Regions from separate parts of the Nonomuraea sp. NPDC049624 genome, predicted to be linked through region 4. Evidence: predicted binding sites of a transcription regulator. Region 4 holds the regulator's gene; each other region holds the start of a gene.
What was found. The regulator HrcA, encoded in region 4, represses chaperone genes, less so after heat shock. The targets are predictions, from matches to a motif close to TTGGCACTCTCNNNNNGAGAGTGCCAA.
Positions count from the first base shown of each region.

Region 1: the regulator HrcA is predicted to act here: its motif matches at 3,455-3,481, upstream of groES (co-chaperone GroES).
Region 2: the regulator HrcA is predicted to act here: its motif matches at 3,720-3,746, upstream of AB0J76_RS26245 (DNA starvation/stationary phase protection protein).
Region 3: the regulator HrcA is predicted to act here: its motif matches at 4,533-4,559, upstream of groL (chaperonin GroEL).

Region 1 is NZ_JBFAOR010000002.1:1,090,747-1,097,982, reverse strand. It holds gene AB0J76_RS11345 (hypothetical protein) at 1-485, opposite strand, end outside; gene AB0J76_RS11340 (class I SAM-dependent methyltransferase) at 681-1,844, opposite strand; gene AB0J76_RS11335 (MarR family transcriptional regulator) at 1,943-2,437, opposite strand; gene AB0J76_RS11330 (NAD-dependent epimerase/dehydratase family protein) at 2,542-3,396, shown strand; gene groES (co-chaperone GroES) at 3,568-3,882, shown strand; gene groL (chaperonin GroEL) at 3,952-5,571, shown strand; gene AB0J76_RS11315 (GNAT family protein) at 5,658-6,347, shown strand; partial or broken gene AB0J76_RS11310 (hypothetical protein) at 6,314-6,553, opposite strand; gene AB0J76_RS11305 (sigma-70 family RNA polymerase sigma factor) at 7,104-7,236, shown strand, end outside.
Region 2 is NZ_JBFAOR010000006.1:337,577-344,812, forward strand. It holds gene AB0J76_RS26230 (MMPL family transporter) at 1-1,124, opposite strand, end outside; gene AB0J76_RS26235 (TetR/AcrR family transcriptional regulator) at 1,257-1,850, shown strand; gene AB0J76_RS26240 (alkaline phosphatase PhoX) at 1,899-2,921, opposite strand; gene AB0J76_RS26245 (DNA starvation/stationary phase protection protein) at 3,172-3,639, opposite strand; gene AB0J76_RS26250 (helix-turn-helix domain-containing protein) at 3,756-4,421, shown strand; gene AB0J76_RS26255 (VIT domain-containing protein) at 4,418-6,931, shown strand.
Region 3 is NZ_JBFAOR010000017.1:125,291-132,526, forward strand. It holds gene AB0J76_RS44905 (AAA family ATPase) at 1-1,409, shown strand, start outside; gene AB0J76_RS44910 (YbhB/YbcL family Raf kinase inhibitor-like protein) at 1,472-2,002, shown strand; gene AB0J76_RS44915 (hypothetical protein) at 2,105-2,641, opposite strand; gene groL (chaperonin GroEL) at 2,794-4,422, opposite strand; gene AB0J76_RS44925 (cold-shock protein) at 4,766-4,966, opposite strand; gene AB0J76_RS44930 (MoaD/ThiS family protein) at 5,210-5,485, opposite strand; gene thrC (threonine synthase) at 5,511-6,743, opposite strand; SAM riboswitch class I at 6,757-6,897, opposite strand; gene AB0J76_RS44940 (RNA polymerase sigma factor) at 6,978-7,236, opposite strand, start outside.
Region 4 is NZ_JBFAOR010000007.1:311,089-318,324, reverse strand. It holds gene AB0J76_RS29380 (histidine triad nucleotide-binding protein) at 1-65, opposite strand, end outside; gene AB0J76_RS29375 (SigE family RNA polymerase sigma factor) at 345-857, shown strand; gene AB0J76_RS29370 (hypothetical protein) at 854-1,480, shown strand; gene AB0J76_RS29365 (16S rRNA (uracil(1498)-N(3))-methyltransferase) at 1,488-2,213, opposite strand; gene dnaJ (molecular chaperone DnaJ) at 2,223-3,365, opposite strand; gene hrcA (heat-inducible transcriptional repressor HrcA) at 3,377-4,390, opposite strand; gene AB0J76_RS29350 (DUF456 domain-containing protein) at 4,547-5,392, shown strand; gene AB0J76_RS29345 (DUF3097 domain-containing protein) at 5,410-6,222, shown strand; gene AB0J76_RS29340 (DUF4870 domain-containing protein) at 6,219-6,875, shown strand; gene hemW (radical SAM family heme chaperone HemW) at 6,868-7,236, opposite strand, start outside.

The DNA.
Region 1 (7,236 bases), on a different contig from region 4:
CCGGACATGTTCTGGGTGATGCCGTCGGTGGTGTCGAGCACCGACTGCAGGCGTTTGAGCGCCTCGTCGACCGCCTCGCCCACGGTGCCCAGGTCCGCCCACAGGCTCGGCAGCTCGGCCACCGGCGCGACCCGGGCGTCGACGTGGCCGATCTTCTCCCCGACCGCGTCGACGTGGTCGCGCACGGCCTCGACGTGCTGGGCCAGGCCCTCCGCCCACATCGGCGGCTTGGCGGTGATGTCGTCGAGCCGCCCGCTCACCGCCTCAAGGGTGCCGCTCAGGCCGCCGAGCTCGCGTTCGCGCACCTCGCGCAGCAGCCACTCCATGCCTTCAAGACGCTGGCGGATCTCGTCGAGCACGGCTCCCTGGGTGCGCTGCTCGTAGACATGGTCCTGGGCGGCGCGCGCGAGGAGGTCTCGCATCCTCTCGGAGATGGCGGACTGGCCGCCTGCCTGAAGAAGGGTGGTGTGGTTGGAATGGTCCACCGAAAGGCTCCTTCGCTCGCCGACGGTCTGCCGCGCAGCGGTGGGATAGGTCCGGTTTGCAGATGAAAGGGCGAGTACGCGGGTTACCGCATAAGGGGGAGAACTCCCGCCCGTCCACCTTAGCCTTTCGATCAAGGTCAGGCGGCGTCGAAGTGAAAGATCGTATTTAGCGGAAGAATGCCCGCTTTGGATTGTTCAGGCAGGTGGGAGGGGGTTGCAGATGATAACTGAAGGCTTATCGAGAATGCGGGTCAGGATAATGACGACGGCGTTCTCGCCGGAAAGCCGGAGATCGGCGCGCAGGCGTTCGATGTCGATCGCCGACGCGCGTTTCTTGATGGTGACATTTCCGATCCGGCGTTCGCGGAGAGCGGCGCGCAGCTTTTTCAGCGAGAACGGCATGACCTCGTCCACTTCGTACCCGGAGGCCCAGGGGGTGTGGCTGGGCTCGTCGGTGGTGATGTAGGCGATCATGGGGTCGGGCAGGCGTCCGCCGATCAGCTCGGCCACCTCGCCCACGAGGTGGGCCCGGATCGCGGCGCCGTCGGGCTCGTAGACGTAGCGGCCCATCGGGCCGACCGGCGCCTGGACCCCGGTGGCGGCCAGCGTGTGGCCGCCGGGCAGCAGGGTGGCGCGCCGGACGGGGCCGACCTGGGGGCCGGTCCAGAGGGTGGCCTCCTTGACCTCGCCCTTGTAGGAGACCCATTCGGCCTCCGCCCCCTCGGGGATGAACTCGTACGGGATGCCGGGGGCGACCTTGAGGCAGGCCCGCGGCGCCCGCGCGACCAGGTCGAGCACGACCGGCCAGGGCGGCGAGTAGGCCATGGGGTCGAACGTGCGGCCCTTGCCGCTGCGCCGGGCCGGGTCGGCGAACAGCGCGTCGTACTCCTCGGGCCGGACCAGCGCCGCGTCGCCCACCCGCACCCGCACCCGGTCGGCCAGCCCGAGCGCGTCGGCGTTGGCGCTCGCCACGGCGACCGTCAGCGGGTCGAGGTCGACGGCGTCGACCTCGCAACCGGCGCGGGCGAGCGCCAGGAGGTCGCCGCCGACCCCGCAGCAGGCGTCGATCACCCGCCCGGCGCCCATGCGCCGGGCGCGGTGGTCGGCGACCTCCCGGCGGGTGGACTGCTCCAGGCCGTGCGGGGTGAAGTACATGACCGCGGCGTCCGCGCCGAACTTCGCCGCGGCGCGCTCGCGCAGCGCCGCCTGCGTCAGCGCGGCGGAGGTGAGCGCCGCGTCGTAGGTGCGGCGCAGCCTGGTCGCCGCCGCGACCGGATCGGTCCCGGCCAGCTCCGCGGCCTCGGCGAGCGCCCGCTGCCCGCGCGGGGTCAGCAGCTCGCCGAAGGCGTCGAGATCCATGTACGCACTCCGCTCACAACTCAGGGTCGCTCACGACCAGGGGCCACTCGCGATCCGGACCGCTCGTGATCCGGGGCCCGCTCACGACTCGGGCTCGCTCACAGGGAGGTGTCGCCCAGGGAGACCAGCAGGCTGCGCAGCAGCCCGGCCAGGGCCTCGCGCTCGCCCCCGGACAGCCCGGCGAGCAGCCGCTCCTCGTTGGCGGCGTGCAGGACGAGCATCTCGTCGGCGACCCTCCTGCCCTCGTCGGTGAGGGCGACCAGCGTCATGCGCCGGTTGTTCGGCGCCGGCCAGCGGTGGACCAGGCCGCGCCGGACCAGGTGGTCCATCCGGTTGGTGAGCGCGCCGGGGCTGACCATGGCCGAGGCGGACAGGTCCTTCATGCACATGGCGTCGGCGCCGCTGCGCAGCAGCGTGGCCAGCATGTCGAACTCCCACGCCTCCAGCCCGTGCTCGGCCAGGAAGTCCTTCACGCCGCGCTCCAGCAGGCGCGAGGCGCGCGAGACCCGGCCGATCACGCCCATCGGGGACACGTCGACGTCGGGCCGTGTCCGCGCCCACTGTCCGAGAATCACGTCCACCGCGTCATCCACGGGGATCACCCTACCAAAGCTTCGATGTTGAAATGTTCGGCATCGTGCGGTACTGTCCACGACGTCGAAATGTTCAACGTAGAAGTTTTCGAGGTAGGTTCATCATGAAGGTGCTGGTCCTGGGCGCGACGGGGTACATCGGCGGCGCGGTGGTCGAGCGGCTGGCCGAGCAGGGGCACGAGGTGGCCGTCCTGGTGCGGCCCGCCGCCGACGGGTCCCGGCGCGTGCCGGGCGTGGCGGACGAGCGTCACGGAGACCTGGCCGACGTCGCGGGGCTGGCCGCCGCGATCACCCCGGACATCGACGCCATCGTGGTCGCCGCCCAGCTCGGCGGCGACAAGGAAGCCGACCTCGCCGCGATCGGCGTGCTCGCCGCGTCGGGCCGGAAGGTCGTCTTCACCAGCGGCGTGTGGGTGCTCGGCGCCACCGCCGACGGGCACGAGGAAAGCCCGGCCGACCCGATTCCGCTCGTGGCGTACCGGCACGAGATCGAGCAGCTGGTCATCGACGGCGGCGGCTCGGTGATCCGGCCCGCCGTCGTCCACGGGCGCGGCGGCGGCATTCCCGCCATGATGCGCGCGCAGGCCGCCGAGCGCGGCGCCGGCGTCTACGTCACCGACGGCGGCGAGCCGCACACCTGGACGTTCGTGCACGTCGACGACCTGGCCGACCTCGTCGTGGCCGTCCTGGAGAGGGGCGGCGCCCGCGTCTACCACGGCATCAGCGAGGAGGCCGTGCCGGTCGCCGAGGTGGCCGAGGCGGCGGCCCGGTCCGCGGGCGTCAAGCCGCAGGCCGAGCCCTGGCCGCAGGCCGAGGCGGCCCAGGTGCTGGGGGCCGGCTTCGCCGAGGCCCTGGCGCTCGGCCAGCGCATCAGCGCGACACGCACGCGCGCCGAACTCGGCTGGAACCCCTCCCGGCCCGGCGTCGTCGCCGATCTGACCGAGGGTTCCTACGTCTGATCGCTGTGAGCAGACGCGTTCGTGTTGACTGTCAAGGCCCTCTTGCATATGTTTCCTGTTGGCACTCTCACCTTGAGAGTGCCAACGTGCGACGAGGCAGGTCTGACACCCGCGACGGCAGGCCCCGCTGGTCGCCTCTTCTAGATCATTCAAATCTGAAGGGGAGGTCCGATCGTGACGACCGCCACCAAGGTTCCCGTTAAGCCGCTCGGCGACCGCATCGTGGTTCAGCCGCTTGAGGCAGAGCAGACCACCGCTTCCGGTCTGGTCATCCCGGACACCGCCAAGGAGAAGCCGCAGGAGGGCAAGGTCCTCGCGGTGGGCCCCGGCAACTGGGATGAGGACGGCGACAAGCGTATTCCGCTCGACGTCTCCGAGGGCGACGTCGTCCTCTACAGCAAGTACGGCGGCACCGAGGTCAAGTACGGCGGCGAGGAGTACCTCGTGCTCTCCGCCCGCGACGTTCTCGCGATCATCGAGAAGTAAGCCGGTTGTGTCGAGCCCCGGGCGCTCTTGAGGGCCCGGGGCTTTCGACGCCAGGAGAGGACTTTCAGCATGGCGAAGATCCTGCAGTTCGACGAGGACGCCCGTCGCGCGCTTGAGCGCGGTGTCAACGCCCTCGCGGACGCCGTGAAGGTAACCCTCGGCCCGCGTGGCCGTAACGTCGTCATCGACAAGAAGTTCGGTGCGCCGACGATCACGAACGACGGTGTGACCATCGCTCGTGAGATCGAGCTGGAGGAGCGCTACGAGAATCTCGGCGCCCAGCTCGCCAAGGAAGTTGCCACCAAGACCAACGACATCGCGGGCGACGGCACCACCACCGCCACCGTGCTGGCCCAGGCCATGGTCCGCGAGGGCCTGCGCAACGTGGCGGCCGGCGCCTCGCCGCTGTCGCTCAAGCGTGGCATCGACAAGGCCGCCAAGGAGATCAGCGACCGGCTGCTGGCCAGCGCGCGCGAGGTGGGCGACAAGAAGGAGATCGCCAACGTCGCCACCATCTCCGCCCAGGACGCCAAGATCGGCGAGCTGATCGCCGAGGCGTTCGACAAGGTGGGCAAGGACGGTGTCCTCACCGTCGAAGAGTCCAACGCCATGGGCATGGAGCTCGAGTTCACCGAGGGCATGCAGTTCGACAAGGGCTACCTGTCGGCCTACATGGTGACCGACCCCGAGCGCATGGAGTCCGTCCTCGAGGACGCGTACATCCTGCTCACCCAGGGCAAGATCTCCTCCATCGCCGACTTCCTGCCGCTGCTGGAGAAGGTCGCCCAGACCAAGAAGCCGCTGCTCGTGGTCGCCGAGGACGTCGAGGGCGAGGCCCTGGCCGTCCTGGTCACCAACAAGATCCGCGGCACCTTCACCTCCGTGGCCGTCAAGGCCCCGGGCTTCGGCGACCGCCGCAAGGCGATGCTCCAGGACATGGCGATCCTCACCGGCGGCCAGGTCGTCAGCGAAGAGGTCGGCCTCAAGCTGGAGCACGTCGGTCTCGAGGTGCTCGGCACGGCCCGCCGCGTCGTCGTCACCAAGGACGCCACGACCATCGTCGACGGCGCCGGCGACCAGCAGGCGATCGAGGACCGCGTCAAGGAGATCAAGATTGCCATCGAGCAGTCCGACTCCGACTGGGACCGCGAGAAGCTGCAGGAGCGCCTGGCCAAGCTCGCCGGCGGTGTGTGCGTGCTGCGCGTCGGCGCCGCCACCGAGGTGGAGCTGAAGGAGAAGAAGCACCGCCTCGAGGACGCGATCTCCGCGACCCGCGCCGCGATCGAGGAGGGCATCGTCTCCGGCGGTGGCTCGGCCCTCATCCACGTGGGCAAGGAGCTCGACGACCTCGGCCTGACCGGCGACGAGGCCACCGGTGTCGGCGTCGTGCGCCGCGCGCTGGTCGAGCCGGCCCGCTGGATCGCCGAGAACGCCGGCCTGGAGGGCTACGTGGTGACCCACAAGGTCGCCGAGCTGCCCGCCGGCCAGGGCCTCAACGCCGCCACCGGCGAGTACGTCGACCTGATCGCCCAGGGTGTCATCGACCCCGTCAAGGTGACCCGGTCCGCGGTGCAGAACGCGGCTTCGATCGCGGGAATGCTCCTGACGACCGAGGCGCTCGTGGTGGACAAGCCCGAGGAGGAGGCTCCGGCCGCCGGCCAGGGCCACGGCCACGGCCACGGCCACTGACCCGCCTGTTTCCCCCGCGCCCGTACGGCCCGCCCCGGTTCCCTCCGGCGCGGGCCGTCGGCTTTCCATGGCCCGTCCCTGGCCTGGTGGATTCGGCCTGGTCGGCGGCCGGCCCGGCGATGGTGTGCACTTTCGGTGTCTTCGGATGCCGACCAGGTCGCTCGAAGGATGTCCAAGCACGGGCGCTTTCGGCGATCTTCATGGCATCCTTTCGGGATATGCCACCGTTTCCGCCCGCGTTGGTCGAGCTGTCCACAGCGCAGTTCGTCCTCCGGCCGCCCAGTACGGCGGACGCTCCGGAGGTCCTGCGCCTTGCCAGGGACCCGGACGTGCTTCTCTGGAACCCCCGCTGCCGCATCGAGGACGAGGCCGGAGCCGTTGCGGACTGCCTCAAGGGCGCCGACTGGTCAGACGGAACGCACGCCACATTCTCGATCCTCGACGCCGAGTCCGGGCGTTACGTCGGCAACATCGGGTTGCACGGGCTTGACCTGGAGAACGCCCAGGCCCGGATCGGATACCGGATCGCGCCTTGGGCGCGCGGCCGAGGCGCCGCCACCGCATCCGTCCAGGCAGTCACGACATGGGCGATGACCACGCTGCAGCTCGCCCGGATCGTCCTCACGCATGCCGTCGAGAATCACGCCTCGTGCCGGGTGGCGCAGAAGTCGGGGTTCGTGCTGGAAGGCGTGATGCGATCAGCGAAGAGGTTCGGGGACGGCCGGCTTCATGATGAACACCTTCATGCTTGCCTGGCCACGGATCTGGCCTCCTGAGCATCCCTCACACCCCCGCCTCCCGGGTCGGAAAGCGGGGTCGAGGTGGGTGTGCCAGGGGCTCGGCGAGCCACCTCTGCCGGGGTGTCCCTGTTGAGCGCCTTGCGGGGGCTGACGTTCAGCTCGGCGGCCACAGCGTCGAGCTGGTCGCGAGTGTGGGCTGACAGGTCGGCGCCCTTGGGGACGTCCTGAGGTGGCAGGCCGTTGAGCCGCGTTGCTGTGGGCTGACCGGATCGCCCAGGTACGGGCATGTCGGTGGCGACCGTTGAACTCGTGGCGCCGCCCATCTCGGGGCCCTGATGCCAGGTTCGGGAGCGCCCAAGATGTGCGTCGTGCATGCTCTCGGCGTCGCGGCCCGACCACCATGGGGTGCTCTGGCGGCGCTGCTGGGCCGCTTCCCTGTGCGCGTTCCCCGGTCCTCCCGGAAGCCCCCTCATCGGGGCGTCGGCTGGGCAGGGCGGGCGCCGGTGGGGGACTGATGGGTTTTGGGGGCTTGGAAATGTGGGTGGGGCTTGTGGGGTGGAAGGGGGTGGGGGCGGGGAAAAAGGGGGAAGAGGTGGATTATTGGAGTAAACCGGCAGTGCGGGTTAAGCGTCGGGGTCTGGCAATTGTCTTGCATTTCGGCTTATCGAGTGAAACATTATGTCAGCTCATCAGGCTTAGTGTGGTCAGTCGATTACTGCTAGTTATCGTCGCTTCAATGTGACCAATCCGTAGCCGTTCGCCAGGGGGACAGGCCGGATCAGTGCGGGCATCATGCCTATCGTGAGCGAGGGAAGCGTCGCCGACGCCAAAATTGGGGTAAGGCTCGCGTCGAGACTTCCGGCACGGACGGATGACTCCGACCTTAGGGAACTGACGAGCCTCGCCGTGCAGGGAGATCGCAGTG
Region 2 (7,236 bases), on a different contig from region 4:
CCGTGCCAGAACCCGGCGCCCCGGGCCTCCGTTCCGCCGCGCCCGGGACGCCCGGGCCTGGGCACCATCGCGCCGCCGGCCGCGGCCAGCACCGCGGGCAGCACGATCACCGCGGCGAACAGGCCGCCGGCCACGACCGCGATGCCCGCGTAGGCGAAGGAGCGCAGGAAGTCGAAGGGCAGCGCGAACAGCACGGTCAGCGAGGCGGCCACCGTGAGTCCGCTGAACAGCACAGTCCGCCCGGCGTGCTCGACGGCTCCGGCGACGGCCGCCGCGCGGTCGCGTCCGGCGCTCACCTCCTCGCGGAAACGCTGGACGACGAACAGGCAGTAGTCGATGCCGAGCCCGAGGCCCATGGCGAGGGTGAGGTTGAGTGCGAAGGTGGAGACCTCCGCGAACAGCAGGACGCCGCGCAGCAGCGCCAGGCCGACCACCATGGCCAGCACCCCCGCCAGGATCGGCGCCAGGGCGGCCGTCACGCGCCGCTGGTAGAGCCAGAGCAGCACGAACGCCAGCGGGAAGATGACCAGCTCAGCCCGGACGAAGTCCTGTCTGGCCAGCGGCACGGTCTCGCGGAACACCTCTTCCCCTCCACCGGCCCGGACCTGGAGGGGGCCCTGCTCGCCGACGATCCGCGGCACCAGCGCGGGCAGCACCCGCGCCCGCACGTGGTCGGCGTCGCCGGGGACGCGCACCACGATCAGCGCGTGCCGGCCGTCCCGGCTGCGCAGGGTGGCGGGCCTGCCCCTGGTCCAGTACGAGGAGGACTCCGCGACGCCGTCCGAGCGGCCGATCCGGTCGGTGAGGGCGCAGCCCGCCGCCTCGGCCGCGGGGTCGTCGACGGTGCCCGACCTGGGGGTGACCAGGAAGACCAGGTCGGGGCTGCCGGCGCCGAACCGGCGGGCGAGCTCGGCCTGGGCGCGGTCGGACTCCGAGCCCGGCGCCTCGAAGCGGGCCAGGGAGAGGCGGGAGACCGTACCGGCGGCCAGGACGCCCGCGACGACGAGCACGAGCGCGGACAGGGCCAGCACGAGCCGGCGGCGGCGGACGAGGAGGTGGCCCAGCCTGCGCAGCGGCGGCTCGGCGGCGGCGCGCGGGCCCCGGGTGGCGACGTTCACGGCCATGCGGGCACCGCCCGCGCCGGGCCGGATGGGCAGGTTCGCATGGGATCTCCCGAAAACTCGGTAAACTGCTCGTGTTTCGCCGTCGAACCCAGAAATACAAGTAAATGCTCGCATTTGTCAACGAGGTGACCCATGCCTGAACGCACGGTCCGCAGGCAGGCGCGCGGCCTGAAGCGGATGGCCGAGATCCTCGACGCGGCGGAGTCGGTGATCGCCGAGGTCGGCTACCCGGACATGACGACGAACCGGGTCGCCGCGCGGGCGGGGCTCTCCCCCGGGTCGCTGTACCAGTTCTTCCGGAACAAGGAGGAGATCCTGGACGGCCTGGTGTCCCGCTACACCGACGACCGGGACGAGTTCTGGGCGGCCCGGCTGGCGGCGATCACCCCGGACGTCCCGCTGGAGACACTGGCGGGGCAGCTCGTGGACGAGAGCGTGGCGTTCAAGGCCGACTCACCGGCGTACTGGTCGCTGCTGTACGGGTCGGCCACCGGCGACCGGCTCGCGGCGGCCTCCCAGCGCATGCACGCCTCGCTGGCGGAGCGGATCGCGGCGCTGCTGCGACGGCGTTCGCCCGAGCTGCCGCAGGAGCGGGCGCTGCTCAACGCGACGATGGCGCTGGCCATGGTGAAGGCGGTGCTGCCCATGCTGGGGCCGGCGACGCCCGAGCGCGGCGCGGAGCTCGTGGCCGAGCTCAAGCTCATGCTGGTCCGTTACCTGACCTGAGCCCACGATCAGGGGCGGAAGGGGCCGCTACCTGACCTGAGCCCGCGATCAGGGGCGGAAGGGGCCGCTGACCTCGAAGGTGTGGCCCTCGGTGCGGCCGCGCCTGGCCGAGAAGTAGAGCCGGTCGCCCCTCGGCGAGAAGGCCAGCCCCGTGAGCTCGGCCCCCTCGTGCCCGGTGAGCCGCAGGAACGGCGTGACGGCCCGGTCGGGCGCGATGACGTCGATCTCCGTGGTCTCCCTCGCCACGTAGAGGTCGCCCGAGGGGGCGGCGGTGATCGCGCGCACGCCCTCGCACAGCCGGTCGAGGGTGGAGGTCTGCGCGTCGTAGGCCCACAGGCCGGTGTCGCCCTTGGTGGTGAAGTAGCAGACGCCGCCCGCGTAGTGGCAGCCGTCGCCGCCGTCGAAGTGGCGGGCGTCCTCGACCTGGTGGCGGGCTGCGGTGAGCAGCGCGGCCGGGGACGGCACCGGCCGCCAGCCGCCCGACGCGCACAACACCTCCAGCGTGCCCTCCGTCAGGTCGCCCCAGTCGCCGGGGCGGAAGCGGTAGAAGCAGCCGTCGTGCTCGTCCTCGGTCATGTAGACGACGCGCCGCTCGGGGTCGCAGGCGGCGGCCTCGTGCCGGAAGCGGCCCATGGCCAGGCGGGGGCGGGCCGCGCGGGCGCCGTAGGGATCGCACTCGAAGACGCGGCCGCGGTCGCCGAGCTCGCACGACAGCCAGGTGTGCCACGGCGTGGCGCCGCCCGCGCAGTTGAGGTCGGTGCCGGACAGGATGCGGTAGGCGTCGGCGACCGAGCCGTCGGCGTGGAAGCGCAGCGCGGAGGCGCCGCCGAGCAGGGGCAGCTCGGAGTTGGAGACGTAGATCCAGCCGGCGCCGTCGGGGAAACAGGCGCCGCCGTCGGGCGCGGCGTGCCAGGTGAGCCCGGCCACCTTGTCGCCCGACCGGGCCACCACCCGGCCGGTGAAGCCCGGCGGCAGCGCGAGCCCGTCGGCGGACGCCGGCGTGAGCGGCCCGTACGGGCTGATGCCGCCCTGCAAGAGCGGGCCCGTGCGGAGGAGAGTCTTGTGGGACATCGTGGGGCCTCCCTCTAGGTGCCACGCTAGTCGACCGCACCGACATGAATGGCAAGGACTCGTGACATCAAACTCTGCGCAAACCCCGCGCTCCGTCGTGGCGTGAGATCGCCGCGGGCCCCTGGACGATGCGGGACAGTCCGTACCCACTGGGCGGAAGATCGCCCACCTCGGAGGCGGACACGCGAAAGCCCGGGCACGGTGGTCGTGCCCGGGCTCTTCGGGTGGTGCGGCCGGCGGCCGCGCGCGGTCAGCGCTGGGCCTGGAACATCCAGTGCTGCTTGTCGATGTCCTGCGTCACGGCGATGAGCAGGTCCTGGCTGACGGGGTCGGCCTCGTCGGTGGCGCGGATGCGGTCGTACATGCGCTTGCTGATGCCGTCGAGGATGTCGGTGATCGTCGCCACCACCTTGCCGTCCTCCAGCCAGCCGCGCTCGGGCTGCTGGAGCTGGGTCGACCTGGCGACGGTCGCCGAACGCCCGTCGGGGTTCACGCCGAGGGCGACCGCGCGCTCGGCGATGGTGTCCATGTGGGTACGGGCCAGGTCGGTCAGCTCGTCGAGCTGGAGGTGAATCGGGCGGAAATGGGCGCCGACGAGGTTCCAGTGCGCCTGCTTGGCGATCAGCGACAGATCGATCAGATCGACCAGGGCGCCCTGCAGGGCTTCGGCGACGGCGTTCTTGGCTTCGCCCGAGAGCGGACCGGTGATCGTAGCCATGTCGTATTTCCTCCCCTTCAGTGGTGCTTTCGCCTATTTAGAACGTCATCCGGAGCTGGATTCTTCCGATCTTTCCCTTGTTGACAGTGTAATAGTGACAGTGTCACTGTGGAGGTATGAGCGACACCTGGACCATCGGCGAGCTGGCCGAGCACGCGGCGCGGGCGCTGCGCGCCGAGGCGCAGCCGGTCAACGGCCGGGTCCGCGACGTGCCCGGGGAACGCCTGATCAGGTGGTACACCACCATCGGCCTCGTGGACCCGCCCCTGACCCGGCGCGGCAGGATCGCCCGCTACGGCCGGCGGCACCTGCTGCAACTGGTGGCGGTCAAGCGCATGCAGGCGGCGGGGCGCTCGATCGCCGAGATCCAGACGGCGCTGGCCGGCGCGACGAACGCCACGCTGGCGGCGGCCGCCGGTCTCGCCGACGTGCCGTCCACGGCCGAGGGGCGGGCGGTCCCCGGTTCCCCGCCGGACGGCCCGCGCTTCGCGGGGCCCGCGTCCGTCATCGCCACGACGGCGAACGGGACGCCCGGCGGCGAGGCAGGCCGTGAGAGGTTCTGGGCCGAACGGCCGGTCCGCCCCGCCCAGGCCGGGAGCGAACGCCCCGCCGACGCGGAAGCGGCGCATGCCGGGGGCGGCCCGGTCGCCGGGGTCGTGCTCGCGGACGGGGTGCGGGTGGTGTGGGACGGGGGGCGGCCTCCGTCCGAGGACGACGTTCAGGCGGTGCTGGCGGCGGCTGGGCCGCTGCTCGCGGTGCTCGTAGAGAGGAGACTGCTGTGAAGATCACTTCGCTGGAGCCCGCACGGTGCCTGCCGGTGCCGGACGCCGGGTTCGGCGCGCTGCTGACCGAACGCGGCAACCTGCCGCTGGACAGCGTGGACGTCCGCGCCGACATCGCCGGGCTCGTCGCCGGGGTCGAGGTCGAGCAGGGGTTCCGCAACCCGTTCGACGTCACGCTGGAGGCGACCTACGTCTTCCCGCTGCCCGACCGGGCGGCGGTGACGGGGTTCCGGATGGAGGCCGACGACCGGGTCGTGGAGGGCGTGCTGAAGGAGCGCGGCCAGGCCAGGGCCGACTACGACCAGGCGCTGCGCGAGGGCAGGCGGGCGGCCATCGCCGAGGAGGACCGGCCCGACGTCTTCACCATCCGGGTGGGCAACATCCTGCCCGGCGAACGCGTCTCGGTCCGGCTGACCATGAGCCAGCCCCTCCCCTACGAGGACGGCGCGGCGACCTTCCGGTTCCCGCTCGTCGTAGCCCCCCGGTACGTCCCGGGCACCCCGCTCGACGGCGACCCGGCGGGCTCCGGGGTGGCGCCGGACACCGACGCCGTGCCCGACGCGTCGAGGATCACGCCGCCGGTGCTGCTGCCCGGCTTCCCCAGCCCCGTGCGGCTCTCGCTCACCGCCCGCGTCGACGCCTCCGGGCTCGATCTGCGGGAGCTGGCCTCCAGCCTGCACGTGGTCGAGGAGGACGGCCACACCGTGCGCCTGCGTCCGGGCGAGCGCCTCGACCGTGACTTCATCCTGCGGCTGTCGTTCGAGGCGTCCACGTCCCTGCAGTTCGACGGGCGGGGGACGTTCGCGCTCACCGTCGTCCCGCCCGCCCTGCAGGCCGCCCGCGCGCCGCGGGACGTGGTGCTGGTGCTCGACCGTTCGGGCAGCATGGGCGGCTGGAAGATGGTCGCGGCGCGGCGGGCGGCGGCGCGCATCGTCGACACGCTGACCGCGCACGACCGTTTCAACGTGCTGACGTTCGACTCGGTGGTCGAGGCGGCGTTCGAGGGGCTGGTGGAGGCGTCCGACCGCAACCGGTACCGCGCGGTCGAGCACCTGGCGCGGGTCGACGCGCGCGGCGGCACCGAGCTGCTCGAACCGCTGCGCCGCGCCGTCGCCCTCCTCGGCGCGCCCGGCGACAGGGAGCGGGTGGTGGTGCTGGTCACCGACGGCCAGGTGGGCAACGAGGACCAGATCCTGGAGCAGGCCGGCGGCGCGCTGTCGGCGATGCGGGTGCACACGGTCGGCATCGACCGCGCGGTGAACGCCGGCTTCCTCGGCCGGCTCGCCGGGCTGGGCGCCGGCCGGTGCGAGCTGGTCGAGTCCGAGGACCGGCTCGACGCGGCGATGGAGCAGATCCACCGCAGGATCGGCGCGCCGCTGGTGACGGACCTGTCCCTGAAGGGGCTGGAGACCGAGCCCGGCTCGGTGACCCACCTCGGCTCGATCTTCCCGGGGGTCCCGCTCCGTGTGTACGGACGGTGCCGCGAGGGCGCCGAGGCCGTCACCGTGCGCGGCACGTCGGCCGGGGGGCCGTGGGAGGAGCGGGTCACGGGGGTGACCGCCGACAGTCCCGCCCTGCGCGCCGTCTGGGCCCGCGCCCACCTGCGTGAGCTGGAGGACCGGTACGCCATGGGCGAGCACGGCCTGGAGCCGCGGATCGTCGAGGTCTCGCTGGAGAACGGCGTGCTGTGCAGGTTCACGGCGTACGTGGCGATCGACACGCGGCAGGTCGCGGAGGGCGCGCCCGAGCACCGGGTCATCCAGCCGGTCGAGCCGCCCAGCGGGTGGGAGCTGCCGCCGAACCCGTCCATGGGCGGGCGGTTCGTGGCGCAGGCGATGACGATGGCGCGTCCCGCGAGCGCTCCGCGGATGATGCCGCCGGCCCCGGCGTCTCTCGACCAGGGCTTCGAACAGGGCTTCGACCGGAGCTTCGGCGCGCCGCCTACGCTCGGCGGCCCCGCCCCGGCCGACGCCCCCTTCCCGGCCCCGCCCCTGGCGGGCGGCCCCGTGGGTCCTTCGCCGTCCGCGCCCGGCGGTGGGGCGCCGTCCGCGCCCGGTTCCGGTGGCGGCCCTGGGCCCGGGGCCTCGCCGAAGTTCGCGCCTCCGTCGTCGCCGCGTCCGGCGCTCCGGCTGGAGTCGGTCCGGCCGCAGCTGAAGGCCGAGCTGGACCGGCTCAGGGCGATGCGCGTGCCGGACGCGCCGTACCTGGCCGACCTGGGCTCGCGTCTCGCGGCGCTGGCGGCGTACCTGGGCGGGAACGAGGCGCTGGCGACGCTGGCCCGCGACCTGGAGGCGGCCGAACGTCCCGGCACGGACCTCCGCGCCCTGCACGACCACGCCGTCGCAACGCTAACCGCCCTCACCGGTGCCCCCGCCGACCGCGCCCCGGCCGACCCCACCCGCCCGGAGGACCCCGTCGCCCCCGGCGACCCGCTCCCCGGGGACGGCCCGCTCGCCCCGGGCGACCCCGAGCCCGGCAAGCGCCACCGCCCCTTCTGGAAACGCGGCTGACGCTCACCTGACCCCCGGCAGCGCCGCGCCACCCCGCCGCGCTGCCGGGTGTCAGGGGTCGGCGGTGGCGCCGTTTCCAGAACCGCCGCTTCCGCCAAATGCGGGAATTCTGGATTCTTTGCCGATTTCACCGCCTAATCAACTCGACGAGCTGCGGGCCCGGCGCAATGGGCCGATGGCGGGCGTCCGTGGGACTGCGGGACCACCCGACAAGCCCCGGCGCCGGGGACGACCCGGCACATCCGCGTACCGGCGCACGGAAATCCCCGGCACGCGCGAGCACCCATTATGAATTCCACGCCCGG
Region 3 (7,236 bases), on a different contig from region 4:
AGGGCGCCCCCGGCACCGGGAAGACCGCCGTGGGCCTCCACCGGGCCGCGTACCTGCTGTTCACCCACCGCGAGCGGCTGGCCAGGTCGGGCGTGATGATCGTGGGGCCGAACCGGGCGTTCCTGTCCTACATCTCCTCCGTCCTGCCCGCGCTGGGCGAGGTCAAGGTCGACCAGACCACCGTGGCCGGGCTGCTCGGCGAGCACGCCGCCGAGGAGGACCCGATGGTCTCCGCGGTCAAGGGCGACGCCAGGATGGCCGCGGTGCTCGACCGGGCGTTGTGGATGCACATCGTCAAGCCCGAGGACGGCCTGGTGTTCACGAAGGGCGCCTACCGCTACCGGGTCGCCGACCACGAGGTGCGCGAGATGGTGGCCTCCCTGCGCGGCACCACCCGTTACTCGCCGGGGCGGGCCGCGCTGGCCCAGCGCCTGGCCCACCAGGTGCTCGTACGGATGGAGCAGCGCGGCGAGTCGCCCGACGACCGGGTCCAGGACGCGGTGGCCAGGTCGAGGCCGGTCAAGCAGCTCGTCGACGCCGTGTGGCCGAAACTGACGCCGGAACAGGTCCTGCACCGCCTGCTGTCCGACCCGGAATTCCTCTCAAAAGCCGCCAAAACCGATTTGTCGCCTGACGAGCAGGAAATGCTGCTTTGGCGGAAGCCTTATCGGAGCTGGAAGTCCGCCAGATGGTCGGCCGCCGACGCCGCGCTCCTCGACGAGCTGCGCGACCTCATGGAACGCACCCCGTCGCTCGGCCACCTCGTCGTGGACGAGGCCCAGGACCTGTCCGAGATGCAGCTGCGGGCGCTCGGCCGGCGCTGCCGCAACGGCTCGGCCACCGTGCTCGGCGACCTGGCCCAGGGCACCACGCCGTGGTCCACCAGCTCGTGGGAGACCGTGCTGAAGCACCTCGGCCAGGACGAGGGCGAGGTGACCGAGCTGACGCTCGGCTTTCGCGTGCCGCGCGAGGTGCTCGACTACGCGGCCCGCCTGCTGCCCTCGATCGCCCCCGGGCTGGCCGCCCCGCGGTCGCTGCGTCCGGGCGCGGGCTCGCTCACGGTCCGGCCGGGCGGCACGGTCGCCGAGACCGCCCGGGAGGTCCTGGCCAAGGAGGGCTCGATCGGGGTCATCGTCCCCGACGCGATGGTGGCGGCGGTCTCCGAGTCGCTGTCCGGCCTGCCGCACGCGGTGCTCGACCCCGACGCGACGCAGGAGCACCGCCTGCTGATCGTGCCCGCCACGCTCGCCAAGGGCCTGGAGTACGACCACGTGATCGTCGTGGAGCCCGCGGACATCGTCGAGGCCGAGCCCCGCGGCCTGGCCCGCCTGTACGTGGTCCTGACCCGTGCGGTCACCTCGCTCACGGTGCTGCACGACAGGCCGCTCCCGGCGCAGCTGGCAACCTGACGGAGGGCGGGCACGGCCGCTTCTAGGATGGCCTGAAGGAGCTGTCAACCTAGGAGGATGCCGTGCCCGCACCGCTTCCGCATGAACACCTGCCCCCGGTCCCCGCGCTCGTGGTGGAGAGCGACGACATCCGCGACGGCGAGCGGCTGAACGACCTCCACGTCTTCGACGACTGGGGGATGACCGGCGGGAACGTCTCTCCCCAGCTGCGCTGGTCGGGCGCCCCCGAGGGCACCCGCGGCTACGCCGTCACCTGCCACGACCCCGACGCCCCCACCGGCAGCGGCTTCTGGCACTGGGTGCTGTTCGACCTGCCCGGCGACACCACGGAGCTGCCCAGGGGCGCGGGCACCGGCCCCGACTTCAAGGGCCTGCCCGCCGGCGCCGTCCACGCCCGCAACGACTACGGCACCAAGGACTACGGCGGCGCCGCTCCCCCGCCCGGCGCCCCCCACCGCTACGTCTTCACCGTGCACGCGCTCGGGGTCGACGAGCTGGGCGTCGACAGCGACGCGAGCCCGGCCGTGGTCGGCTTCAACATCACCGCCAACACGCTGGCCCGCGGTCACGTCGTCGCGCACTTCGGCGTCTGAGACCGGCACAACACCGCGGCGAAGGCGCCCCGTTCGCGTTCGGGGCGCCTTCGCCGTGGTGCCGCGTCGGGTTCAGGTACGCCCGGCGCCACCAGACGGGGTTCAGTCGCCCTGCACCAGTTCGTCGGCGAACGTGAAGTCCATGGGGGCGTTGGACGACCGGTCCTCGCTCTCGCCGGCCGACCGGCCCTCGAAGGCGTCCGCGACGTCCTCGCGCTCGCCCGACATGTCCTGGCCCTCGTCCGCGACGTCCTCGCGCTCGCCGGACACGTCCGCGCCTTCGTCCGAGCTGTCCTCGCGCCAGTCGGACATGTCCTGGCCTTCGTCCGAGGTGTCCTCGCGCCAGTCGGACCTCTCGTCGGCCTCGTCCGACGTCCTGTCCTCGCCTTCCTCCGACGACCGGTACCCGCCCTCCTCCGACATCTCCCCGCGCTCGTCCCGCGACGTCCATCTCGACGGCGAGGCGCAGTAGTCGCGGTCGTACAGTTCCAGGTAGCCCGCGCAGTAGGGCACGTCGACGTACTCCAGGGCATCGTCCAGGTAACCGTGGTCGTCTGCCTGGGCGGGCATCGTCATGGCGGCCGCGGCGGCCACCATGACGGCTCCGAGCCCGAGAACGCGCGCGGTGCGGGAATTCATGTAACTACTCCTTTGTGCGGTGAATCGTCACTTCGTTTCGTTACTTTCCGTAGTCAATAACTACTAAACGTGATGGGTCCGGACACAACAAAAGGCGGCCGGATCCGTGGAGATCCGAACCGCCTTCTGATGCGTCAGCGACCAGGCGAGGCCTAGAAGTCCATGTCGCCGCCGCCGGGCATGCCGGCCGGAGCAGCAGGGGTCTTCTCGGGCTTCTCGGCGATGACGGCCTCGGTGGTGAGGAAGAGCGCCGCGATGGAGGCGGCGTTCTGCAGCGCGGAGCGCGTCACCTTGGCCGGGTCGATGATCCCGGAGTCGAACATGTTGACGTACTCGCCGGAAGCGGCGTTGAGGCCCTCGCCCGGGGTCAGGTTGCGCACCTTCTCCACGACGACGCCGCCCTCGAGGCCCGCGTTGACCGCGATCTGCTTGAGGGGCTCCTCAAGCGCCTTCTTCACGATCGCCGCGCCGGTGGCCTCGTCGCCGTTGAGCTCGAGCTTGTCGAACGCCTTGGCGCCGGCCTGCAGCAGCGCCACGCCACCGCCGGGGACGATGCCCTCCTCGACGGCCGCCTTGGCGTTGCGCACGGCGTCCTCGATGCGGTGCTTGCGCTCCTTGAGCTCGACCTCGGTCGCCGCGCCGGCCTTGATGACCGCCACGCCACCGGCCAGCTTGGCCAGGCGCTCCTGCAGCTTCTCGCGGTCGTAGTCGGAGTCGGTGCGCTCGATCTCGGCGCGGATCTCGTTGACCCGGCCGGAGATCGCCTCGGCGTCACCGGCGCCGTCGACGATGGTGGTCTCGTCCTTGGTCACCACGACCTTGCGGGCGCGGCCGAGCAGGTCGAGGGTGGCGGTCTCGAGCTTGAGGCCGACCTCCTCGGCGATGACCTGACCGCCGGTCAGGATCGCGATGTCGCCCAGCATGGCCTTGCGGCGGTCGCCGAAGCCCGGGGCCTTGACGGCCACGGAGCGGAACAGGCCGCGGATCTTGTTGACCACCAGGGTCGCCAGGGCCTCGCCCTCGACGTCCTCGGCGATGATCAGCAGCGGCTTGCCGGACTGAACGACCTTGTCGAGCAGCGGCAGCAGGTCCTTGTTGGCCGAGACCTTGCTGTTGACGATCAGGATGTACGGGTCTTCGAGAACGGCCTCCATGCGGTCGGAGTCGGTCACGAAGTACATCGACGTCATGCCCTTGTCGAAGCGCATGCCCTCGGTGAGCTCGAGCTCCAGGCCGAAGGTGTTGCTCTCCTCGACGGTGATGACGCCTTCCTTGCCGACCTTGTCCATCGCCTCGGCGATGAGCGAGCCGATCTCGGGGTCGGCGGCGGAGATGGAGGCGGTGGAGGCGATCTGCTCCTTGGTCTCCACGTCCTTGGCCAGCTTGGAGAGCTCCTCGCTGACCCGCTCGACGGCGGCCTCGATGCCCTTCTTCAGGGCCATCGGGTTGGCGCCGGCGGCCACGTTGCGCAGACCTTCGCGCACCAGAGCCTGGGCGAGCACGGTGGCCGTGGTGGTGCCGTCGCCGGCGACGTCGTCAGTCTTCTTGGCGACTTCCTTGACCAGCTCGGCGCCGATCTTCTCCCACGGGTCCTCGAGCTCGATCTCCTTGGCGATGGAGACGCCGTCGTTGGTGATCGTGGGAGCGCCCCACTTCTTCTCCAGCACGACGTTGCGCCCCTTGGGGCCCAAGGTCACCTTGACGGCGTCGGCGAGCTGGTTCATACCGCGCTCGAGACCGCGCCGGGCGTCCTCGTCAAACGCGATCATCTTGGCTGCCATAAGGCTAGACCTCCCAGATGCAGGGTGGCGTGTCCTGGACCGAGCCGACGCCCGCGACGGCATAGGCCTGCATCTCCGTTCGGCAGACCCCATCGTCTCGATCCGAGTTGTTGGCACTCTGCCACACAGAGTGCCAACGAACTGTTTAGCACTCTACCCTGCCGAGTGCAAGCCACGGGCACCCCACCCCAGCTCATCGGGCAGGTCATCGGGTGCGCCGGTTCGTACGGCGAGCCGCCCCTGAGGCGCGGCCCGCCGTGCGAAGCCGACGGAGGAAACAGTGACGAGCCCGTACGGACTGCGCTGCCGCACGTCCCGCCTGGTGCATACCAGCGAGGGTGAATCAGACCGTGCGGACGGACTCCGCCTGCGGCCCCTTCTGGCCCTGCGTGATCTCGAACTCGACGCGCTGTCCTTGTTCGAGAGAGCGGTACCCGTCCATCATGATCGCTGAGTAATGGACGAATACATCCTTACCACCGTCTACCGCGATGAAGCCGTAGCCCTTGTCCGCGTTGAACCACTTGACGGTGCCCTGCGCCACTTCCGACTCCTCTTACTGGGCTCGCAGATCTCGCCCATTCCTTCGCGAGACCCGTAATCGCCTGACTTTTGGGAAAATCAGCCAGACGATCGCCCTCGACCATACCTGTGGCACGGGGTTTGGCAACAGAGTCAACCGACAAAACGCTAATTTCATCGAAGGCTGAGTCGTTCGAGGTTGAATTTGGTTCTAAAACAAGAAGGCGCCCACAAGGGGCGCCTTCAAGAGTCGGTGGTCCGGCGGTCAGCCGCCCGCGACGGCGGGGATGATGGAGATCTGAGCGCCTTCAGGGGCGGGAGTGTCCAGCCCCTCGGCGAAACGGACATCCTCTTCACCAACGTATACGTTGACAAAACGACGAATCTTGCCCGATTCATCCAGAATTCTCGCGCCGATCCCCGGGTAGTCGGAGTCGAGCTTGGCGAGAACGTCACGAAGAGTCGCCCCTTCGCCACTCACCTCGGCGTTACCCCCGGTGTAAGTGCGCAGAATGGTGGGAATCCGCACAGAAACGCTCATGGTTTTTGTTGCCTTTCCTGGATTGTCAGACAGTCGCGCGGAACGCGTCGAGAGAGGGCCGGATCACGGCGGTGGGCCGCGCGTCGTCGCTGATCGCGTCGAGCGTCTTGAGGCCGTCGCCGGTGTTCAGGACCACGGTCTCGGCCTCGGGGTCGAGCCTGCCCGTCTCGACGAGCTTCTTCAGCACGCCCACCGTGACGCCGCCGGCGGTCTCGGCGAAGATGCCCTCGGTGGAGGCCAGGAGCTTGATGGCGGCGACGATCTCGGGGTCGGTGACGTCCTCGACGCCCCCGCCCGTGCGCCGGGCGATGTCCAGCACGTACGGCCCGTCGGCGGGGTTGCCGATGGCCAGCGACTTGGCGATCGTGTCCGGCTTGACCGGCTGGACGACGTCGTGCCCCGCCTTGTACGCCGTCGAGACCGGCGAGCACCCGGCCGCCTGGGCCCCGAACACCTTGTAGGGGGTGTCCTCGACCAGCCCGAGCGCGATCAGCTCCTTGAACCCCTTGTCGATCTTCGTGAGCTGGGAGCCGGAGGCGATGGGGATGACGATCTGCTCGGGCAGCCGCCAGCCGAGCTGTTCGGCGATCTCGTACGCGAGCGTCTTGGACCCCTCGGCGTAGTAGGGCCGCAGGTTGACGTTGACGAACCCCCACCGCTCGCCCAGCGGGTCGCCGATCAGCTCCGAACAGAACCGGTTGACCTCGTCGTACGTGCCGTCGATGCCGATCAGCCGGCCGCCGAACACCCGGGCCATGGCGATCTTGGCCGCTTCGAGGTCGGCCGGGATGAACACGCACGCGTCGAGGCCGGCCCGCGCGGCGGCGGCGGTGACCGCGCCGGCGAGGTTGCCCGTGGAGGAGCAGGAGAGCGTGTGGAAACCGAAGTTCCTGGCCGCCTCGACGGCGATGGCGACCACCCGGTCCTTGAAGGAGTGGGTGGGGTTGCCCGAGTCGTCCTTCACGTACAGGGACCGGATGCCGAGCGCCTTGCCGAGGTTGCCGGCCTTGACCAGCTTCGTCCAGCCCGGGTTCATGTTGGGCTTGCTCGCCACGTCGGCGGGGACCGGGAGCAGGTGGCGGTAGCGCCAGATGTTGGCGGGGCCGGACTCGATGTCCGCGCGGGTCACCTGGCCGAAGGAGTAGGCCGCTTCGAGCGGCCCGAAACACTCCAGGCAGGCGAAGCTGGGACCCAGGGGGTAGCGCGTGCCGCACTCGCGGCAGGACAGAGCGACGGCAGGACCAAAGTCGAGCGACATGAAGCGAGGCCTTCCCTCATCTTCGCCCGCGGCCACCTTGACCGCGAACCGGAATTGGCACCTTGTCCCGGTCGGCCTCGCCAGGTCGCGAGCACAAGCCGGGAGGGTTGCCGGGGCTTCGCAGGGCCGGTCCCTCCACCCCTCTGGATGAGCAATATTCAGTTGTTCGAAAAGGACTCTACCTTCTCAAGTGGTGGAAACGACCACCCGTCTCAGCATGCGAGAGAACGCGTCTCACCGATAGTCCTCCCCGAGGACTCCCTGCACGTACTTGCGGGCCTGGTGGATGCGGGACTTGGCGGTGCCGAGCGGGATGTTGAGCTGCTCGGCCACCTCGCTGTAGTCGAGCTGGACGATGTCGCGCAGCACCAGCGCCTGGGCCAGGTCGGGCTTGTCGGCCTCCAGCGCCTCCATCGCGTCGAGCAGGTCGAGCCGCGAGCCGGCGATCACGCTGACCCGCCGCGCGTCCGGCTTCTGCATCGGCAGCTCCTCC
Region 4 (7,236 bases):
TTCTCGTAGACGACGTCGGCCGGAATTTCCTTGGCCACGATTTTGCAGAAGAGGCAGTCGCTCACGGCAGTACCCTATCGAGAGCGACCGTTCGGCAGTCCGTTGCGAATCGGTAATCCGTGGTGTCGTGCGCCCGAAGATCCGCGCGGTTAGGGTGAGTATGCGACACTTCAGAGCAAAAAAGATGATTCAGGGTCGGGCGAGCGCCACCTGGCGAGGAACACGACTGGGTAATGCACCCTAAGGAACCGGGGAAACCTTCAGAACCGGAAGAGAGTAAACCCTCTGGGAAGGCCGCGCGTCCCACTGATGTGACCACCGAAACCCTGCTGGCCGACAGGTCGATGGGGGCGGTGCCGGTCGGGTGGGATGCCGACATGGCCGTGACCGCGCTCTACAGCGCGCACTTCCGGTCATTGGTGCGTCTCGCGGTGTTGCTGGTGCGTGACATGGCAACCGCCGAGGAAGTCGTGCAGGACGCGTTCGTCGCCATTCACGGCGCCTGGCGCAGACTGCGCGATCCCGACAAGGCACTCGCTTACCTGCGTCAGTCTGTCGTCAACCGGTCCCGTTCCGTGCTGCGTCACCGCGCGGTCGTCGAGAAATACGCACCCAAGGGCCTGCCGGACGCCCCGAGCGCCGAGAACGGCGCGATCGGCGAGCTGGAACGCTCCGCCGTCATCGAGGCGTTACGCGCCCTGCCGACCCGACAGAGAGAAGCACTGGTTCTGCGTTATTACGGAGATCTGTCCGAAGCTGAGATCGCCCACGCCATGGGCATCAGCAAGGGCGCGGTCAAGAGCCACACCGCCCGTGGAATGGCCGCGTTGCGGTCCGTCCTGGAGAAGATGTCATGACCCAGCCCCCCGACGAGTACGGCGACGTCCTGCGCCGTGCGCTCCGCGCGGAGGCGGACGCGGTCGTGCCCTCGCCGGAAGGACTGCAGATCATCCGCGCCCGCATCGAGCGGCGCGGCGTCCGTAACCTGTTCTGGTGGCGTGCGGGCGCGGCGGCGGTCAGCGCCGTGCTGGTGGCGGGGACGATCGTGATGGTCGTTCCCGGGCTGCGCTCCCAGATCTTCGAGACGCCCGTCAAGGTGGTGGACAACTCGACCACCACCCCCGGCAACTCCTCGACCAGGCTGTCCACGCCGCCCAGGCCCGGCAGTCACAGCGCCGAGCCGCCGCCCGCGGTGGTCGTGCCGCCGAGCCACAGCGAGACCCACCGGCCCTCGGAGACGGCCAGGTCGACCAGGCAGCCCACGCCGTCGCCGACGCCGTCCTCGACGCCCTGCCCGAGCGGCGAGCCCGCCGTCGGCCAGGAGTGCCCCGAGATCACGCCGACCCCCACGCCGACCCCGCCGGAGACGACCGACACGCCGACGTCGTGCCCCTCCGACGAGTGCCCGCCGGACGACCCGCCCACCGGCCCGAGCGACCTGAGCAGCCCGCTGGTGGACGTGCCGCACACCACACCCTGAGCCGGGATCACCAGCGCTCGGTGCGCGCGAGCAGCACGGCCGCCGCCGCCACCCCCGCCGTGGAGGTGCGCAGCACGGTGGGCCCGAGCAGCACGGGCACCGCCTTGGCCGCGGCGAACCTGCGCAGCTCCTCCTCCGAGACCCCGCCCTCGGGCCCCACGACGACGACGATGTCGCCGCCGGGCGGCAGCGCCACCTTCGACAGCGGCTCGGCGGCCTCCTCGTGCAGCACGAGCCCCAGCGCCGCGTCGGCCAGCAGCCCCTCGACCTGGGCGGTGGAGGCGAGGTCGGCCACCTGCGGCAGGTGGAACCGGCGCGCCTGCTTGCCGGCCTCGCGGGCCGTCGAGCGCCACCGGCCCAGCGCCTTGGCGATCTTGTCGCCCTTCCACTGCGTGATGCTGCGCGAGGCGGCCCAGGGCACGATCACGTCGACCCCCACCTCGGTCATCATCTCGACGGCAAGCTCGCCCCGGTCGCCCTTGGGCAGCCCCTGGACGACCACCAGCCGCCGCGCGGGCGGCTCGACGGTGTAGCGGGCGAGCACGTCGAGCGCGAGCGCGTCCTTGAACACCTCGCGCACCACGCACTCGGCGACGTCGCCCGCGCCGTTGGTCAGGTCGACCCGCTCGCCGGCGCGCAGGCGCCGCACGGAGGCCGCGTGCCGCCCCTCAGGGCCGTCGAGCGTGAGCTCGGCGCCGACGAGGTCCTCGGCGAGGAACACGGGGACGGTCACGGGTGATCGTCACCTGCCGTTGAAGGCGTCACGCAGGCGGGAGAAAAAACCTTGCTGCCCGGGGGCGAACTTGCCCGGCGGCCGCTCCTCGCCGCGCAGCCTGGACAGCTCGCGCAGCAGGTCCTCCTGCGTCTGGTCGAGCCGCATCGGGGTCTCGACGTTGACGTGGATGAGCAGGTCGCCCCTGCCGGACTCGTTGAGCCGCTGCACGCCGCGCCCGTACATGGTGATGACCTGGCCGGACTGGGTGCCGGGGCGCACGTCGATCTCCTCGGAGCCGTCGAGCGTCTCGACGGCGAGGATCGTGCCGAGCGCGGCGGCCGTCATCGGGATCTGGACCGTGCAGTGGAGGTCGTCGCCGCGCCGCTCGAAGATCTCGTGCGCGCGCTCGACGATCTCCAGGAAGAGGTCTCCGGGCGGGCCGCCGCCGGGGCCGACCTCGCCCTCGCCGGCGAGCTGGATGTGGGTGCCGTCCTCGACGCCCGCGGGGATGCGAACCTTGATCGTACGGCGGGTGCGAACCCGGCCGTCGCCTGAGCACTCCTGGCAGGGGTGGCGGATGATGCTGCCGAAGCCGCCGCACTGGGGGCACGGCCGCGAGGTCATGACCTGGCCCAGGAACGAGCGGGTGACCTGGGAGATCTCGCCGCGCCCGTTGCACATGTCGCAGGTGTCGGGGTGGGTGCCGGGGGCCGCGCCGGCGCCGTGGCACACCTCGCACAGCACGGCGGTGTCCACGACCAGCTCGCGGGTGGTGCCGAACGCCGTCTCGCGCAGGTCGAGCTCGACCCGGATGGTGGCGTTGCGGCCCCTCCTGGCGCGCGAGCGCGGCCCGCGGGTGCCGCCCGCGGTGCCGAAGAAGGCGTCCATGATGTCGCTGAAGGGGAAACCCGCGCCGAAGCCGCCGGCGCCCGCTCCCGCACCCGCGCCGCCGCCGAAGGGATCGCCGCCCAGGTCGTACATCTGGCGCTTGTTCGGGTCGGACAGCACCTCGTAGGCCTGCGTGATCTCCTTGAACCGCTCCTGGGTCTCAGGATCGGGGTTCACGTCGGGGTGCAGCTCGCGGGCGAGGCGGCGGTAGGCCTTCTTGATCTCGTCCTGACTGGCGTCACGGCGCACCCCGAGGGTGGCGTAGTAGTCGCTGTTTGCCACTTATCGACCTCTTAAGATGCAGCCAGGATCTGGCTGACGTAGCGTGCCACCGCGCGTACGGCGCCCATCGTCACGGGGTAGTCCATCCTCGTGGGACCCAGCACGCCGAGCCGGGCCAGTTGGTTGTCGCCAGAACCGTATCCGGTTGCGACGATGGACGTGCCGCGAAGGTAGGGGTTTTCCGAGCCGATGCGCACGGTGAGCGCGGACGGGGTGTCTGTGGATGTCTCGCCGAGCAACCGCATGAGCACGACCTGCTCCTCCAGCGCCTCCAGCACGTCGCGCAGGCCGGTGGCGAAGTCGGCGCCCGCGAGATTGGCCGCGCCGGCGAACACGATCTTCTCGTCATGGCGTTCGACGAGGGTTTCGAGCAGCACCGACAGGATCGTGGCCACGGCGGGCCGGTCCTCGGCGGGCAGCCGCTCGGGCAGGTCGGCGACCAGTTCGGGGACGTTGCTCAGCCCGCAGCCGTCGAGGCAGGAGTTGAGCACCGCGCGCAGATGGGCGATGCGGTCGTCCTCCACCACCTCGGGCAGCTCGATCACGCGCTGCTCGACGCGCCCGGTGTTGGTGATCAGCACGAGCATGACCCGCCGGTCGTTGAGCGGGACCAGCTCGACGTGCCTGACCGTGGAACGGGTCAGCGTCGGATACTGCACGACCGCGACCTGCCGGGTGAGCTGCGCGAGCAGCCGCACGGTGCGGAAGACCACGTCGTCGAGGTCGACCGCGCCGGCGAGGAAGGTCTCGATCGCCCGCCGCTCGGCCCCCGACAGGGGCTTGACCTGCGAGAGCCGGTCGACGAACAGGCGGTAGCCCTTGTCCGTCGGCACGCGGCCCGCGCTGGTGTGCGGCTGGGTGATGTAGCCCTCCTCCTCCAGAGCGGCCATGTCGTTCCTGACCGTTGCCGGGGAGACCTTGAGGTTGTGACGCTCTGCCAGCGCCTTGGAGCCCACCGGTTCGTTGGTGGACACGTAGTCTTCGACAATGGCGCGGAGCACCGCAAGCTTCCGTTCGTCGAGCACGTGCTCACCTCCTGCCTCTGCCTAACAGGGAAACGACAGGTCTAGCACTCCGTGTTCCCGAGTGCCAAGTGTACGGCTCTCGCCCACAAGGTGCGATAACACCAGGTCCCATCCTGTTGCTAGCGACTTACAAGCGACAGGCCTCACACTTGCCGCATGACCGACAATTCCCAGCCCCCGCAGTACGGACCGCCCCAGGGGCAGGGTCCCTACTACGGTCAGCAGAACCAGCACGCCCAGCCGCCGTACCAGCCGCAGCAGCACGGCCAGCCGCCCTACCAGCAGCAACAGCCGTCCGCCCCGTACGGCCCCCCGCCCCAGTACGGTCAGCAGAACCAGTACGGCCAGCAGAACCCGTACGCCCAGTCCGACCAGTACGCCCAGCCGAACCAGTACGGCCCCCACAACCAGTACGGCCAGCAGCCGCAGTTCCCGGCCAGGATCGACGGCAAGGCGATCAAGCCGCGCCTGTGGTGGATCGCCGTCGTGTGGGCGGTCGCCGTGGTGCTGGGCGTCGTGGGCGTGGTCGTGTTCGCCGGCGGCGTGCTGAGCAGCGTCACGGACATGGCCCCGACGACCACGTTCGCGTCGGGCGAAAGCGTGAAGGTCGCGATCGACCCCGCCAAGCGCCCGGCCGTCTACATCGCCACCGACACGCGGGTCAACTACCAGTGCGAGATCTCCGGCGGCCCGGCCCAGGCCAGGCTGGTCAAGGTCTCCGGCACCCAGACGCTCAGCGCCGGCGGCACGACCTGGCAGGAGATCCTCGCCGTCAACGCCCCCGCCAAGGGCGACTACCAGCTGACCTGCGCCACGCAGGAGGAGTCGTCGGCCCGCTTCGGCGTGGGCCGGGACGTGCTCTCCGCGGCGGGCGGCCTGTTCGGCGGGGTGGCGGCGCTGTTCCTGTTCCCCGGCGCCGGCCTGCTCATCGGCATCATCGGCACGGTCGTCGTGCTCGTCCGGCGCAGCGGCGCGCGTAAGCGCCTTGCGGTCAGCGGGTGATTTGCTACGGTCCCCGTGTGTACGAGGGTGATGTGCTGGCGGGTAATTGGCGGCGGCCGGGCAAGGGCAAGATCCCGAAGGTGCCCGCCGAACTCGACCTGGTCGTGGAGGACGCCGACAGCGGCTTCTGCGGCGCCGTGGTGGCCTGCGACAAGGAGGCCGTCACCCTTGAGGACCGGTTCGGCAAACGCCGCCTGTTCCCGCTGGCGCCGGCCGCGTTCCTGCTGGAGGGCAGGCCCGTGACGCTGGTGCGCCCGGCGGCCGCGGTTGCGGCTGCGGGGCCCAGGCGCAGCGCGTCCGGGTCCATCGCCGTGGAGGGGCTGCGGGCGCGGGTCGCCAAGGAGAGCCGGATCTACGTCGAGGGCGTGCACGACGCCGCGCTCGTGGAGAAGATCTGGGGCCACGACCTGCGGGTCGAGGGGGTCGTCGTCGAGTACCTGGAGGGCGTCGACGACCTGCCCGCCATCGTGGCCGAGTTCGCCCCCGAGCCGGGCCGCAGGCTCGGCGTGCTGGTCGACCATCTGGTGCCGGGATCGAAGGAGAGCCGGATCGCGGCCCGGATCACCTCGCCGCACGTGCTCGTCGTGGGTCACCCGTACATCGACATCTGGCAGGCGGTCAAACCGTCCGTGCTGCGCATCCCGGGCTGGCCCGACGTGCCGCGCGGGGTGCCGTGGAAGGAGGGCGTGCTCGCCGCACTGGGCTGGCGCATGGAGCCCGCGGACGCCTGGCGGCGCATTCTGGGCGCCGTCTCGTCCTACACCGACCTGGAGCCGGAGCTGCTCGGCCGGGTCGAGGAACTGATCGACTTCGTTACGGAGGCATCATGAGCCAGGACCCGCCGCCCGCCGACGACCCAACCCCCGACGTCCCGCGTTCTGACGTGCCGCGTTCTGACGTGCCGCCTTACGACGCGCCCCGCGACCAGGGCTCCGGCCCCCAGCTCGGCTACGGGCAGCAGCCGGGTTCCCAGCCGGACTACGGGCGGCAGCCGCCGAGCGGGCCCGGCCCGCAATCCGGCCCCATGCCTCCGCCGCCCCGCTACGTGCCCCCGCCGCCCGGCTACGGCCAGCCCCCCGGTTACGGACAAGCTCCGGGCCACGGGCAGCAGGGCTACGGCCACCCCGCCGGGCCGTACGTGCCCGGCCGGTTCGGCCCGCGCCGCGGCAGCGACGACACCACGATGGCCATGCTCGCCCACCTGCTGGGCCTGCTCGTCTCGTGGATCGGCCCGCTGGTCATCTACCTAATGAAGAAGGACGAGTCCCCCTATGTCAGGGACCAGGCGGCCGAGGCGCTGAACTTCCAGATCACGATGTTCATCGGCTACGCGGTGGCGATGGTGCTGTCGATCGTGCTGGTCGGCCTGCTGCTGTTCCCGATCATATGGATCGTGTCGCTGATCTTCCACGTCCAGGCGGCCATCGCCACCAACCGCGGCGAGAACTACCGCTACCCGTTCGCCATCCGCCTGGTCACATGAGCTCGGTGATCAGGGCGTCGGCCAGCAGCCGCCCCTTGAGGGTGAGCACCATCCGGCCCGCCCTGAACGGCTCCGGCTCCAGCAGCCCGCGGGCCAGCGCGCTCGCCACGGACGTGCGCGCGCCGGGCGCGACCTCCGCGAGCGGGTAGCCGGAGACCAGCCGCAGCTCCAGCATCAGCCGCTCGGCGGCCCGGTCGTCGCCGGTGAGCACCTCGCGCGCGTGCGCGGGCGAGGCGCCCGCCGCCAGGCGCTGGGCGTAGGCGGCCGGGTGCTTGACGTTCCACCAGCGGGTGCCGCCGACGTGGCTGTGGGCGCCGGGGCCGGCGGCCCACCAGTCGCCGCCGGTCCAGTAGAGCAGGTT